One region of the Pandoraea vervacti genome, then DNA from elsewhere that is predicted to be linked to it. Evidence: predicted binding sites of a transcription regulator. Region 1 holds the regulator's gene; each other region holds the start of a gene.
The links. Region 1 encodes sigma-54, which starts transcription at its own class of promoters, with help from an activator protein. Its sites were predicted from a motif close to TGGCANGNAANCTGCTTT; they were not measured.
Positions count from the first base shown of each region.

Region 2: the regulator sigma-54 is predicted to act here: its motif matches at 1,279-1,296, upstream of UC34_RS11285 (circularly permuted type 2 ATP-grasp protein).
Region 3: the regulator sigma-54 is predicted to act here: its motif matches at 1,801-1,818, upstream of glnA (type I glutamate--ammonia ligase).

Region 1 covers NZ_CP010897.2:628,097-631,374, forward strand. Annotated here, with positions in the region: gene hprK (HPr(Ser) kinase/phosphatase) at 1-29, opposite strand, end outside; gene ptsN (PTS IIA-like nitrogen regulatory protein PtsN) at 138-647, opposite strand; gene hpf (ribosome hibernation-promoting factor, HPF/YfiA family) at 830-1,186, opposite strand; gene UC34_RS02865 (RNA polymerase factor sigma-54) at 1,328-2,815, opposite strand; gene lptB (LPS export ABC transporter ATP-binding protein) at 2,910-3,278, opposite strand, start outside.
Region 2 covers NZ_CP010897.2:2,491,500-2,494,777, forward strand. Annotated here, with positions in the region: gene alc (allantoicase) at 1-223, shown strand, start outside; gene UC34_RS11280 (ureidoglycolate lyase) at 351-920, shown strand; gene UC34_RS11285 (circularly permuted type 2 ATP-grasp protein) at 1,327-2,751, shown strand; gene UC34_RS11290 (alpha-E domain-containing protein) at 2,795-3,278, shown strand, end outside.
Region 3 covers NZ_CP010897.2:2,258,920-2,262,197, reverse strand. Annotated here, with positions in the region: gene glnA (type I glutamate--ammonia ligase) at 290-1,705, opposite strand; gene UC34_RS10285 (rhodanese-like domain-containing protein) at 2,188-2,655, shown strand; gene UC34_RS10280 (LysE family translocator) at 2,702-3,278, shown strand, end outside.

The DNA.
Region 1 (3,278 bases):
CTTTGCGCGTTGATGCCGGTCAGTTCCACCGCGTCGCCTCGTTCGGTTGGGTATGGGAGCTACTGGATTCGTCTGGGTTCGCGGTGGTTCGTGACGGATGGCGGTCCCATCGGGGTCGCCCGGGCCGCCCGGGCCGCTCAGGGCTGCCAGTTCGCGAGCGCGGTATGGATCTCGGCGGCGCTCGGCGCATTGATCAATGTCTCGCGCATCGTACGGTCGGAGAGCAACTGCGCAATTTCGGACAGGATCTCGAGATGTTGCTGGGTCGCCTGTTCGGGCACCAGTAGGAAAAACAGCAGGGAGACGGGCTGGCCGTCAGGGGCCTCGAAGGGAATGGCGTCTTCGAGGCGAATGAACGCAGCCATCGGGTGTTTCAGGCCCTTGATACGCCCGTGCGGAATCGCCACCCCTTCGCCGAGTCCGGTCGAACCCAGACGCTCGCGGGCGAACAGGTTGTCGGTGACCGTAGCGCGGGAGAGCGCGGCATTGTTCTCGAAGAGAAGGCCGGCTTGCTCGAAGACGCGCTTCTTGCTGGTGACGGACAGTCCAAGCAGGATGTTGGACTCAGGTAAGAGTTTGAATAAACGATTCATCTTGTAATGCGGGCGAACGCTTAGTCGCCCTCCAACCCCCGATTGACCTCGCATTATAGACCACCCGCCGCCGTGCTCGCGGCGAGACACGGAACTGGGCCGAACCATACAAAAGGGGCCGTTCAACGGCCCCGCGGTGGGTGATGCCAGACTTACGAAAGACGGATAAACGCTCGGGTGGTTCCTTACGGCTTTTCGTCAGTGTCAGTCGATGCGACTACCACGCCGGAACAGCCTTATTGCAGCGGCTCCGCCTCAGGAGGAGGCTGGTGGTGCTTGATCGCCTCGCGACCGTGATCCTGAACCTTATCCTTGTATTGCATTACCTTGCGGTCGAGCATGTCGATCAGCTTGTCGATGGCGGCATACATATTTTCGTCACACTTCTCGACGAAAATCTCCTTGCCCTTGAGATTGACCGTGACGCTCGCGTTCTGGCGTCCCGCCTTCTCCTTGGACTTGTCGACAGAAAGGATCACCTCGACGCTGATGACCTGATCGAAATGGCGCAACACGCGTTCGAGCTTGTTGACGACATATTCTTTCAGTGATGCGGTGACTTCGAGATGATGTCCACTGATCTGAAGATTCATAGCTGCTCTCCTTGCTGAAATGCCGAAGTGCAGGCCGCGTCGACGTTGACGCTGGCTGGCAGGAGCGCGAGCCATTGACGTGACGCAATGTCGCACTGCGGCGTGATGCCCCAGCGGCCAACATGGCGCACCAGGACTGTCCTACAAAGATTTGCGCAAGTTCACTGCGGGGATTCGCATGGCCTCGCGGTACTTCGCGACCGTTCGCCGCGCCACCACAAAACCTTGCTCTGCCAGCAGTTCCGCGATACGGCTATCGGAAAGGGGGCTCTGCGGGTCTTCTGCTCCTATGAGTTGCTTGATGAGTGCGCGGATAGCGGTCGATGACGCAGCGCCTCCGGCTTCCGTTGCCACGTGCGATCCGAAGAAGTACTTGAGCTCGAAGGTTCCAAATGGAGTGAGCATGTACTTACTCGTCGTCACCCGTGAAATCGTGGATTCATGTAAACCCAGCGTATCAGCAATCTCGCGTAAAACCAAGGGCCGCATGCCGATTTCACCATGCGTGAAGAAGTTCTTTTGACGCTCGACAATCGCCTGCGCGACCCGCAGGATCGTGTCGAAGCGCTGCTGAATGTTCTTGATCAGCCAGCGGGCTTCCTGCAATTGCTGTTGGAGGTTGCCGGTGCCCGGATCGTTCCGGTTGTTTCGGAGGATTCGCGCATACATTTCGTTGATGCGCAGGCGCGGCATGACCTCCGGATTGAGCTCGGCCGTCCAGCCGGTCCCCTGCTTGCGTACGAGCACGTCGGGCACGACGTAGTCGGCCTGCGGCGAGCCGTAGGCGGCGCCCGGGAATGGGTCAAGGGAGCGGATCAACTGGTGCGCGGCACGCAGCGCGTCTTCGCTCACCCCCAGCAGGCGGCGCAGACGCGTGTAATCGCGTGCGGCGAGCAATTCCAGGTGATCGGTGACGATACGCAGCGACAACGTGCGCACATTGCTGGCCGGCAGACGCTGCAGTTGCAGACGAAGGCATTCGGCCGGGCTGCGGGCACCCACGCCTGCGGGGTCGAAGCTTTGCAGCAACGCGAGCGCCGCGTTGATCTCTTCGGTCTCCAGCGCCAGTTCCTCAGGCATCTCCGCCTGAATCTCGTCGAGCAGGGAGCCGAGGTAGCCGTCTTCGTCGAGCGATTCGATCAGGAATTCCACCAGCGCACGATCGCGCGGGCTGGCTTTGGTCAGGCGTAATTGCGCGAGCAGGTGTTCACGCAGGTTGGGGTGATCGACGTGCAACTGGGGGCGGGCGTTGTCGTCGTCATCCGACGCACTGCCCGAGCGGGCGAAGTCGTTCAGGCTCCAGTCGCCGCCGGTGTCCTGGGCGTTGTCGTCGAAGCGGGCTTCGCCATCGAGTTCGCGGGCCTCGTCGCGGCCGTTGGTCGACTCGCCGCTATCGTTCGAACTGCTGGACGACGTGCTCCGTTCGTTGCGCAGCGACCCGTCGGTGCCGACCCGAACCGAGCCAGCGAGCCAATCGTCCTCGCGTTCGAGCATCGGGTTCTGGGTGAGCGCGTGTTCGACTTCCTGTTGGAGTTCGAGCGTAGACAGTTGCAGCAACCGGATCGATTGCTGCAACTGAGGCGTGAGGGTCAGGTGCTGCGAGGTGCGGAGTTGAAGAGTGGGTTTCATAGCGTGTCTCGCCTTCATTGTAGAGGCTTTGTCACGCCAACGGAACCGGCCCTGCCTCCTATCGGTGGCAGGGTTTACATGCGTAAAATTTGCTTTACATCCGGAAATTTTCGCCCAGATACACGCGACGGACGCTTTCGTCGGCGACGATCTGGTCAGGCGTGCCGGCGGCGAGCACCGAGCCTTCGCTGATGATGTAGGCGTGATCGCAGATACCGAGCGTCTCGCGCACGTTGTGGTCGGTAATCAGGACACCGATGCCACGGTCCTTCAGGAAGCGCACGATCCGCTGGATTTCCAGCACGGCGATCGGGTCCACGCCCGCGAACGGTTCGTCGAGCAAAATAAAACGCGGTTGCGTGGCGAGCGCGCGGGCGATTTCCACGCGGCGCCGCTCGCCCCCGGAGAGCGACATCGCAGGATTCTCACGCAGATGGCTGACCTGGAGCTCGTCGAGCAGTGA
Region 2 (3,278 bases), 1.9 Mb from region 1:
GGCCGCGTTCGTCACGGGCGGCACCGAGCAGTCGCTCATCACGCAGTCGATGTTCTGGCCCGTGTTGCTGCCGGAGCAAAAGCTCGCGATGGACAGGCAATTCACTTTCGACGAGCCGGTGCAGAAGCTGGGCGCGATCACGCACATCCGCTTCAACATCATTCCGGATGGCGGGGTGTCGCGTCTGCGGCTGTGGGGGCGCCTGAGCGAGAAGACGGCATAAGCCGCATGGCGGAATTAGCAGGCAAATAGCAGGAAAGTGGCAGCACTACGCCCTCTCGCAGTCGACGACAGACGATCGACGCGCGGCGCGAGGGGGCGCAACGAACAAGGCAAAAAAGGAGCAGGGTATGCGCGATGTGCGCGATATGTGCGATATGTCCGATACGGCATCACCGGCATTGAAGATCGAGCGACTCACGCGCGAGGCATTTGCGCCGTTCGGCGACGTGATCGAGTTGGCAGGGGCGAAGCATTTCGCGATCAATGGCGGCACGACCGAGCGATTCCACGATCTGGCGACGGTGGACCTGGGCCCGGAGGGCGGGCGCACGCTGGTCAACGTCTTCCGAGGTCAGCCGCGGCAGCTGCCGTACGAGGTGAAGATGCTGGAGCGTCACCCGCTGGGCAGTCAGGCGTTCATCCCATTGAAGACCACGCCGTATCTGGTCGTCGTTGCGCCCGCGGGCGAGCTGGACGTGAGCCGGATCCGCGCGTTCGTCTCGGATGGCTGGCAGGGTGTGAACTACGCCAGGGGCGTGTGGCACCACCCGCTGCTCGCGTTGCACGAGGTGAGCGACTTCATCGTCGTGGATCGGGGCGGCGACGGGCACAACTGCGACGAACTGGATCTGCCCTCGACGTACTGGCTCACGCAGGCCGAACTGGACGCCGTACAGGCCAGACCGAAAGCGGCGTGATTCAGCCGGAGCGGACGGAGCAGACAAGGTAGACAAGGCAGAGAAGGCAGACGGGGCAGGAATAGAGAGCGCCGGGCACAAGCCCGGCGTTTTTCCTTTGCGGAGGCAAAACGGGCGAGCGCGCGAGGCAGGACATGAAGCAGGACACCAGGCAGGGCACGGTTGGCGGATGCTGCGGTCGCACGCCAACCGGGGTAAACACAAGCGTCTTCGCCAAAAAACAGCTCCTATACTTCGAATCACCGAAGTGGTGCGTCTTTGACGGCGCGATTGGGTGCATCGCGGGCGTTTTGGCGGTGCAGGGGAGGCTTGTCAGGCGCGTCGCACCGAAAACGTGCGCAAAGGGTGACAACAGCTCGGGCATGGATATTGCTCGATCTCGACACGGCAATCTGCGGAGAAGCGTATGGTCGAGAGCTACAACGAGATGGCGAGCATCACAGGGGCGACGCGCTCGCACTACCGGCGGTTTGACGATTGGCTCCGATGTCAGACGGACGATGTCCTGCACCACAAGCGCGCCGAGGCCGATCTGGCGTTCCGGCGGGTCGGCATCACGTTTGCCGTGTATGGAAACGAAGCGGGAACGGAACGTCTCATTCCCTTCGACCTGATTCCCCGAATCATTCCGGCGCATGAATGGCAGACCTTGCAAACGGGGTTGCGTCAACGCGTCGAAGCCCTGAACAAATTCATCCACGACGTTTATCACGATCAGAACATTCTTCGCGCGGGCGTCATTCCGGCGGAGCAGGTGCTCAAGAACGCACAGTACCGTCCGGAGATGCAGGGCGTGGACGTTCCCGGCGACATTTATTCCCATATTGCGGGCGTGGACGTCGTCAGGGCGGGCACGGGCGATGACGGCGTGTTCTACGTTCTGGAGGACAACCTGCGCGTGCCGTCCGGCGTGTCGTACATGCTGGAGAACCGCAAGATGATGATGCGGCTATTCCCGGAGCTATTTGCCAGAAACCGCATCGCACCGGTCGAACACTATCCCGACCTGTTGCTGGACAACCTTCGCGCGGTAGCCCCGATGGGCGTCGACGATCCCACGGTCGTCGTCATGACGCCGGGCATCTACAACTCGGCCTATTTCGAGCATGCGTTCCTCGCGCAGCAAATGGGTATCGAGCTTGTCGAAGGGCAAGACCTGTTCGTCGAGGACAACCTCGTCTACATGCGCACCACCAACGGCCCCAAGCGCGTGGACGTCATTTACCGACGTATCGACGATGATTTTCTGGACCCGCTGGCCTTTCGCGCGGACTCCACGCTCGGGGTGCCAGGCCTGCTGAGCGTCTATCGGGCGGGGCGTGTCACGTTGGCCAACGCGATTGGCACCGGCGTTGCCGACGACAAGTCCATTTACCCGTTCGTGCCCGACATGATCGAGTTCTACCTTGGCGAGAAGCCCATTCTGAACAACGTGCCGACCTACCAGTGCCGTCGTCCCGACGATCTCGCCTACACGCTCGATAACCTCGGTGAACTTGTCGTCAAGGAAGTCCACGGCGCCGGCGGCTACGGCATGCTGGTGGGACCGGCGTCGACCAAAGCCGAGATCGAGGCCTTCCGCCAACGACTCATCGCCAGACCCGATGGTTATATCGCGCAGCCCACGCTGGCGCTGTCGGCATGCCCGACCTTCGTCGAAGCGGGCATCGCACCGAGGCATATCGATCTGCGTCCGTTCGTACTGTCGTCCGGCAAAGGCGTGACGATGGTGCCGGGCGGACTCACGCGCGTTGCGCTCACCGAGGGTTCGCTCGTCGTCAACTCCTCGCAGGGGGGAGGAACGAAAGATACCTGGGTGCTGGAGAAATAACGGACGTCCGGCCAGAGACAACGAAAACCATCGGGAAGCCATCATGCTCAGCCGTACCGCCGACCACTTGTTCTGGATGGCCCGCTACATGGAGCGGGCGGAGAATACTGCGCGTCTGCTCGACGTGAATCTGCAAAACCTGTTGCTGCCGCAGGCGGCCATGGAAGCCGTCGACGACGAAGACGACACCGACATGGCGCATGCGCTTGCCGGCCACATCGAAAACGAGGCGGGCTGGCGCGCCACCTTGCGCATCTCCGAACTGGAGCCCGCCTTCGATCGCAAGCATGCACGCGCCACGCGCGCCAACGTTCTCGACTTCGTCGTGCGCGATCGGGACAACCCGTCGAGCATCGCGTGCTGCCTGGCCGCCGCCCGGGAAAACGCGCGTGCCGTGCGCGGCACACTGACCACTGAGCTTTGGGAAACGGTCAACAGCACCTGGCTCGAATTCCCGCGCATGCTCGACCTGCTCGAACGCGATCCGGCGCATCTCTTCGAGTGGGTGAAGGTGCGCTCGCATCTTT
Region 3 (3,278 bases), 1.6 Mb from region 1:
CGTCGGACGTCAAATCGGTGGCAGCGGGATTCTCGGCGGCAGCGTGCGCGGCTCGCTTCGTCTGCCCTTTCTCACCAGCGCGGACACTTTTCATCTAGGTTCGAGGCGATAAGTTCGTGACAGCTTCGCACTGCCATGACGGGAAACGGGAAGCCAGAGGGGAATGCATGACCATTTGGTGCGACGGATAAAAAAGGGGGACGGCCGCGGCCATCCCCCGTGCTTGTCGTGCATGACGGTCGGCCGCTGGCGTTCCGTCATGCCGGCGCATTCCCTGCGCGGCGTTCGATTACAGCGAGTAGTACATTTCGAACTCGAGCGGGTGCGTGGTCATGGCCACGCGGCGAGCTTCGTCCGTCTTGAGTGCGATGTACGAATCGAGCATGCCGTCCGTGAACACGCCGCCACGGGTCAGGAACTCGCGGTCTTCGTTCAGGTACTCCAGCGCCTGTTCGAGGCTTGCACACACGGTCGGGATCTTTGCATCCTCTTCCGGCGGCAGGTCGTACAGGTTCTTGTCGGCGGCTTCGCCCGGATGAATCTTGTTCTGCACGCCGTCCAGACCGGCCATCAGCATGGCCGAGAAAGCCAGGTACGGGTTGGCCATCGGGTCCGGGAAGCGCGCTTCGATGCGGCGGCCCTTCGGGTTGGCAACGTACGGAATACGGATCGAGGCCGAACGGTTGCGCGCCGAGTAGGCCAGCTTCACCGGGGCTTCGAAGTGCGGCACGAGACGCTTGTACGAGTTCGTCGACGGGTTCACGATCGCGTTCAGGGCGCGGGCGTGCTTGATGATGCCGCCGATGTAGTACAGCGCGAATTCCGACAGACCGCCGTAGCCATTGCCGGCGAACAGGTTCTGACCATCCTTCCAGATCGACTGGTGGATGTGCATGCCCGAGCCGTTGTCGCCAACGATCGGCTTCGGCATGAACGTAGCCGTCTTGCCGTAGCTGTGGGCGACGTTATGCACGACGTACTTCAGGATCTGCGTCCAGTCGGCGCGCTCGACGAGCGTCGAGAACTTCGTGCCGATTTCGTTCTGGCCCTGGCCAGCGACTTCGTGGTGGTGCACTTCGACCGGCACGCCCAGTTGTTCGAGCAACAGGCACATCTCCGAGCGCATGTCCTGGAACGTATCGACCGGCGCGACCGGGAAGTAACCGCCCTTCGTGCCCGGACGGTGGCCGGTGTTGCCGCCTTCGAAGTCCTTCGACGACGACCACGGGGCTTCTTCCGAATTGATCTTCACGAACGTGCCCGACATGTCCGTATTCCACTGGACCGAGTCGAAAATGAAGAATTCCGGTTCCGGACCGAAGAAGGCGGTGTCGCCCAGGCCCGTGCTCTTCAGGTAGGCTTCAGCGCGCTTGGCGATGGAGCGCGGATCGCGGTCGTAACCCTTGCCATCGGCCGGTTCGATCACGTCGCAGGTCAGCACCAGCGTGCTTTCTTCATAGAACGGATCGATGTAAGCGGTGTTGGCGTCCGGCACCAGCAGCATGTCCGAGGCTTCGATGCCCTTCCAGCCAGCAATCGACGAACCGTCGAAAGCGTGACCGCTCTCGAACTTGTCGGCGTCGAAGTGCGACACGGGCACCGAGACGTGCTGCTCTTTGCCGCGCGTGTCCGTAAAGCGGAAGTCGACGAACTTGACGTCTTCTTCCTTAACCAGGTTCATCACATCTGCCACAGATTTGCTCATGCTATCTCCCGAAAGATTCAATCTGGCGCTGCTGGCGCTCATCGCCTGCGTCGCCGCACCCTCTTAACGAACTCCGTGTTCGGATTCGTCGTTGATAAGCAGGAAGCGTGCCAGCCGCACGACTTCCTGCCGCATCTCACCCTCGCCCACTGATTTCTAAGGAAATAATCGATTCTGGTGCGCGTAGTACCGAATTCCCGCTCGTGGGCGTCAATTCTCCATTTCGGTGCGAATTGCGCCAAAACATCGCCAAATTGGTGCATTGATGGATTATGCACCTTTTGAGTGCATTTTTCTCGGCGACGTGACCCTAACTTGTGCGCCGCGCTGCACCGACATAATGCGTCACACACGCCCGGCTGTGCGCGAAGCGCAGAATATCCGGACGAGTCCCAATCCCTGGCCACGCTACGAAACACGCACCTTGCGTTTGGCCCACGCTAGAATGAAGGACAACCATCGACTAGCGAGATCACAACCGTATGACAAGCGCCAAAGCCATCCTCGATCAAGCCACGCAACGTCGCGCCGCGGGGCAACTCACCTACGCCGGCGCTGTCACGCCGGAAGAAGCGCTGGAACTGCTCAAGGCCGACGCGAATGTCCGGCTGATCGACGTGCGCACGCGCGCGGAGCTCGATTGGGTCGGGCGCCCCCAGGTGCCGGACGGGCAGTACGCCAATGTCGAATGGGTTCGCTACCCGGGCGGCGTGCCCAATGAACAGTTTCTCGAACAGCTTGCGTCCCAGACGCCGGACAAGACGACGCCGTTGCTGTTTCTGTGCCGGAGTGCGGCGCGCTCGAAAGCCGCCGCAAAGGTTGCCTACGAAGCGGGCTATACGCAGTCGTTCGATATTCTGGAAGGCTTCGAAGGCGACAAGGACAGCGCCGGTCACCGCAAGCATGTGAGCGGCTGGTGCTTCCGCGGGTTGCCTTGGCTGGGCGCATGATGCTTTTCGGACAGGTCTGATCATCATCAACGCGAGGAGACGCGAGATGGAATGGACGCATTTGTTGACCTTTGCCCTCGCCTTGTTCGTCGGGGCCGGCACGCCGGGCCCGGGCATCGCGGCGATTGTGGCGCGCGTGCTCGGACGTGGCACGCAAGGCGCCGTCGCCTTCAGTGCGGGCGTGGCCATCGGGGACGTCGTTTGGCTCACGCTTGCCGTGCTCGGTGTTGCGGCGCTGGCCCATACGTTCTCCGGTGTGTTCCTCGCGATCAAGTACGCAGGCGCGGCGTACCTGCTCTACCTCGCGTGGAAGATGTGGAACGCGCCGGCGATTCCGCCAACGGAGCCATTGGCGGCCGCGCCGCGTGAGAAATCGTGGCGCCTGTTTCTGGGCGGTCTGTCCGTCACCATGGGTAACCCAAAGGTCGTCGTGTTCTATTTCGCGTTGCTGCCTAACCTGCTCGATCTGGAGCGCGTCACGGCGCTCGGTTACGTGGAGGTCGTGGGTGTGACGTTGACGGTGCTCGCCATCGTCTTCGGGAGCTACATCGCGCTGGCCGCACGTGCACGGCGCTTGCTCAGTTCGGCACGCGCAGTAAAGCGACTCAATCGTGCAACCGGCA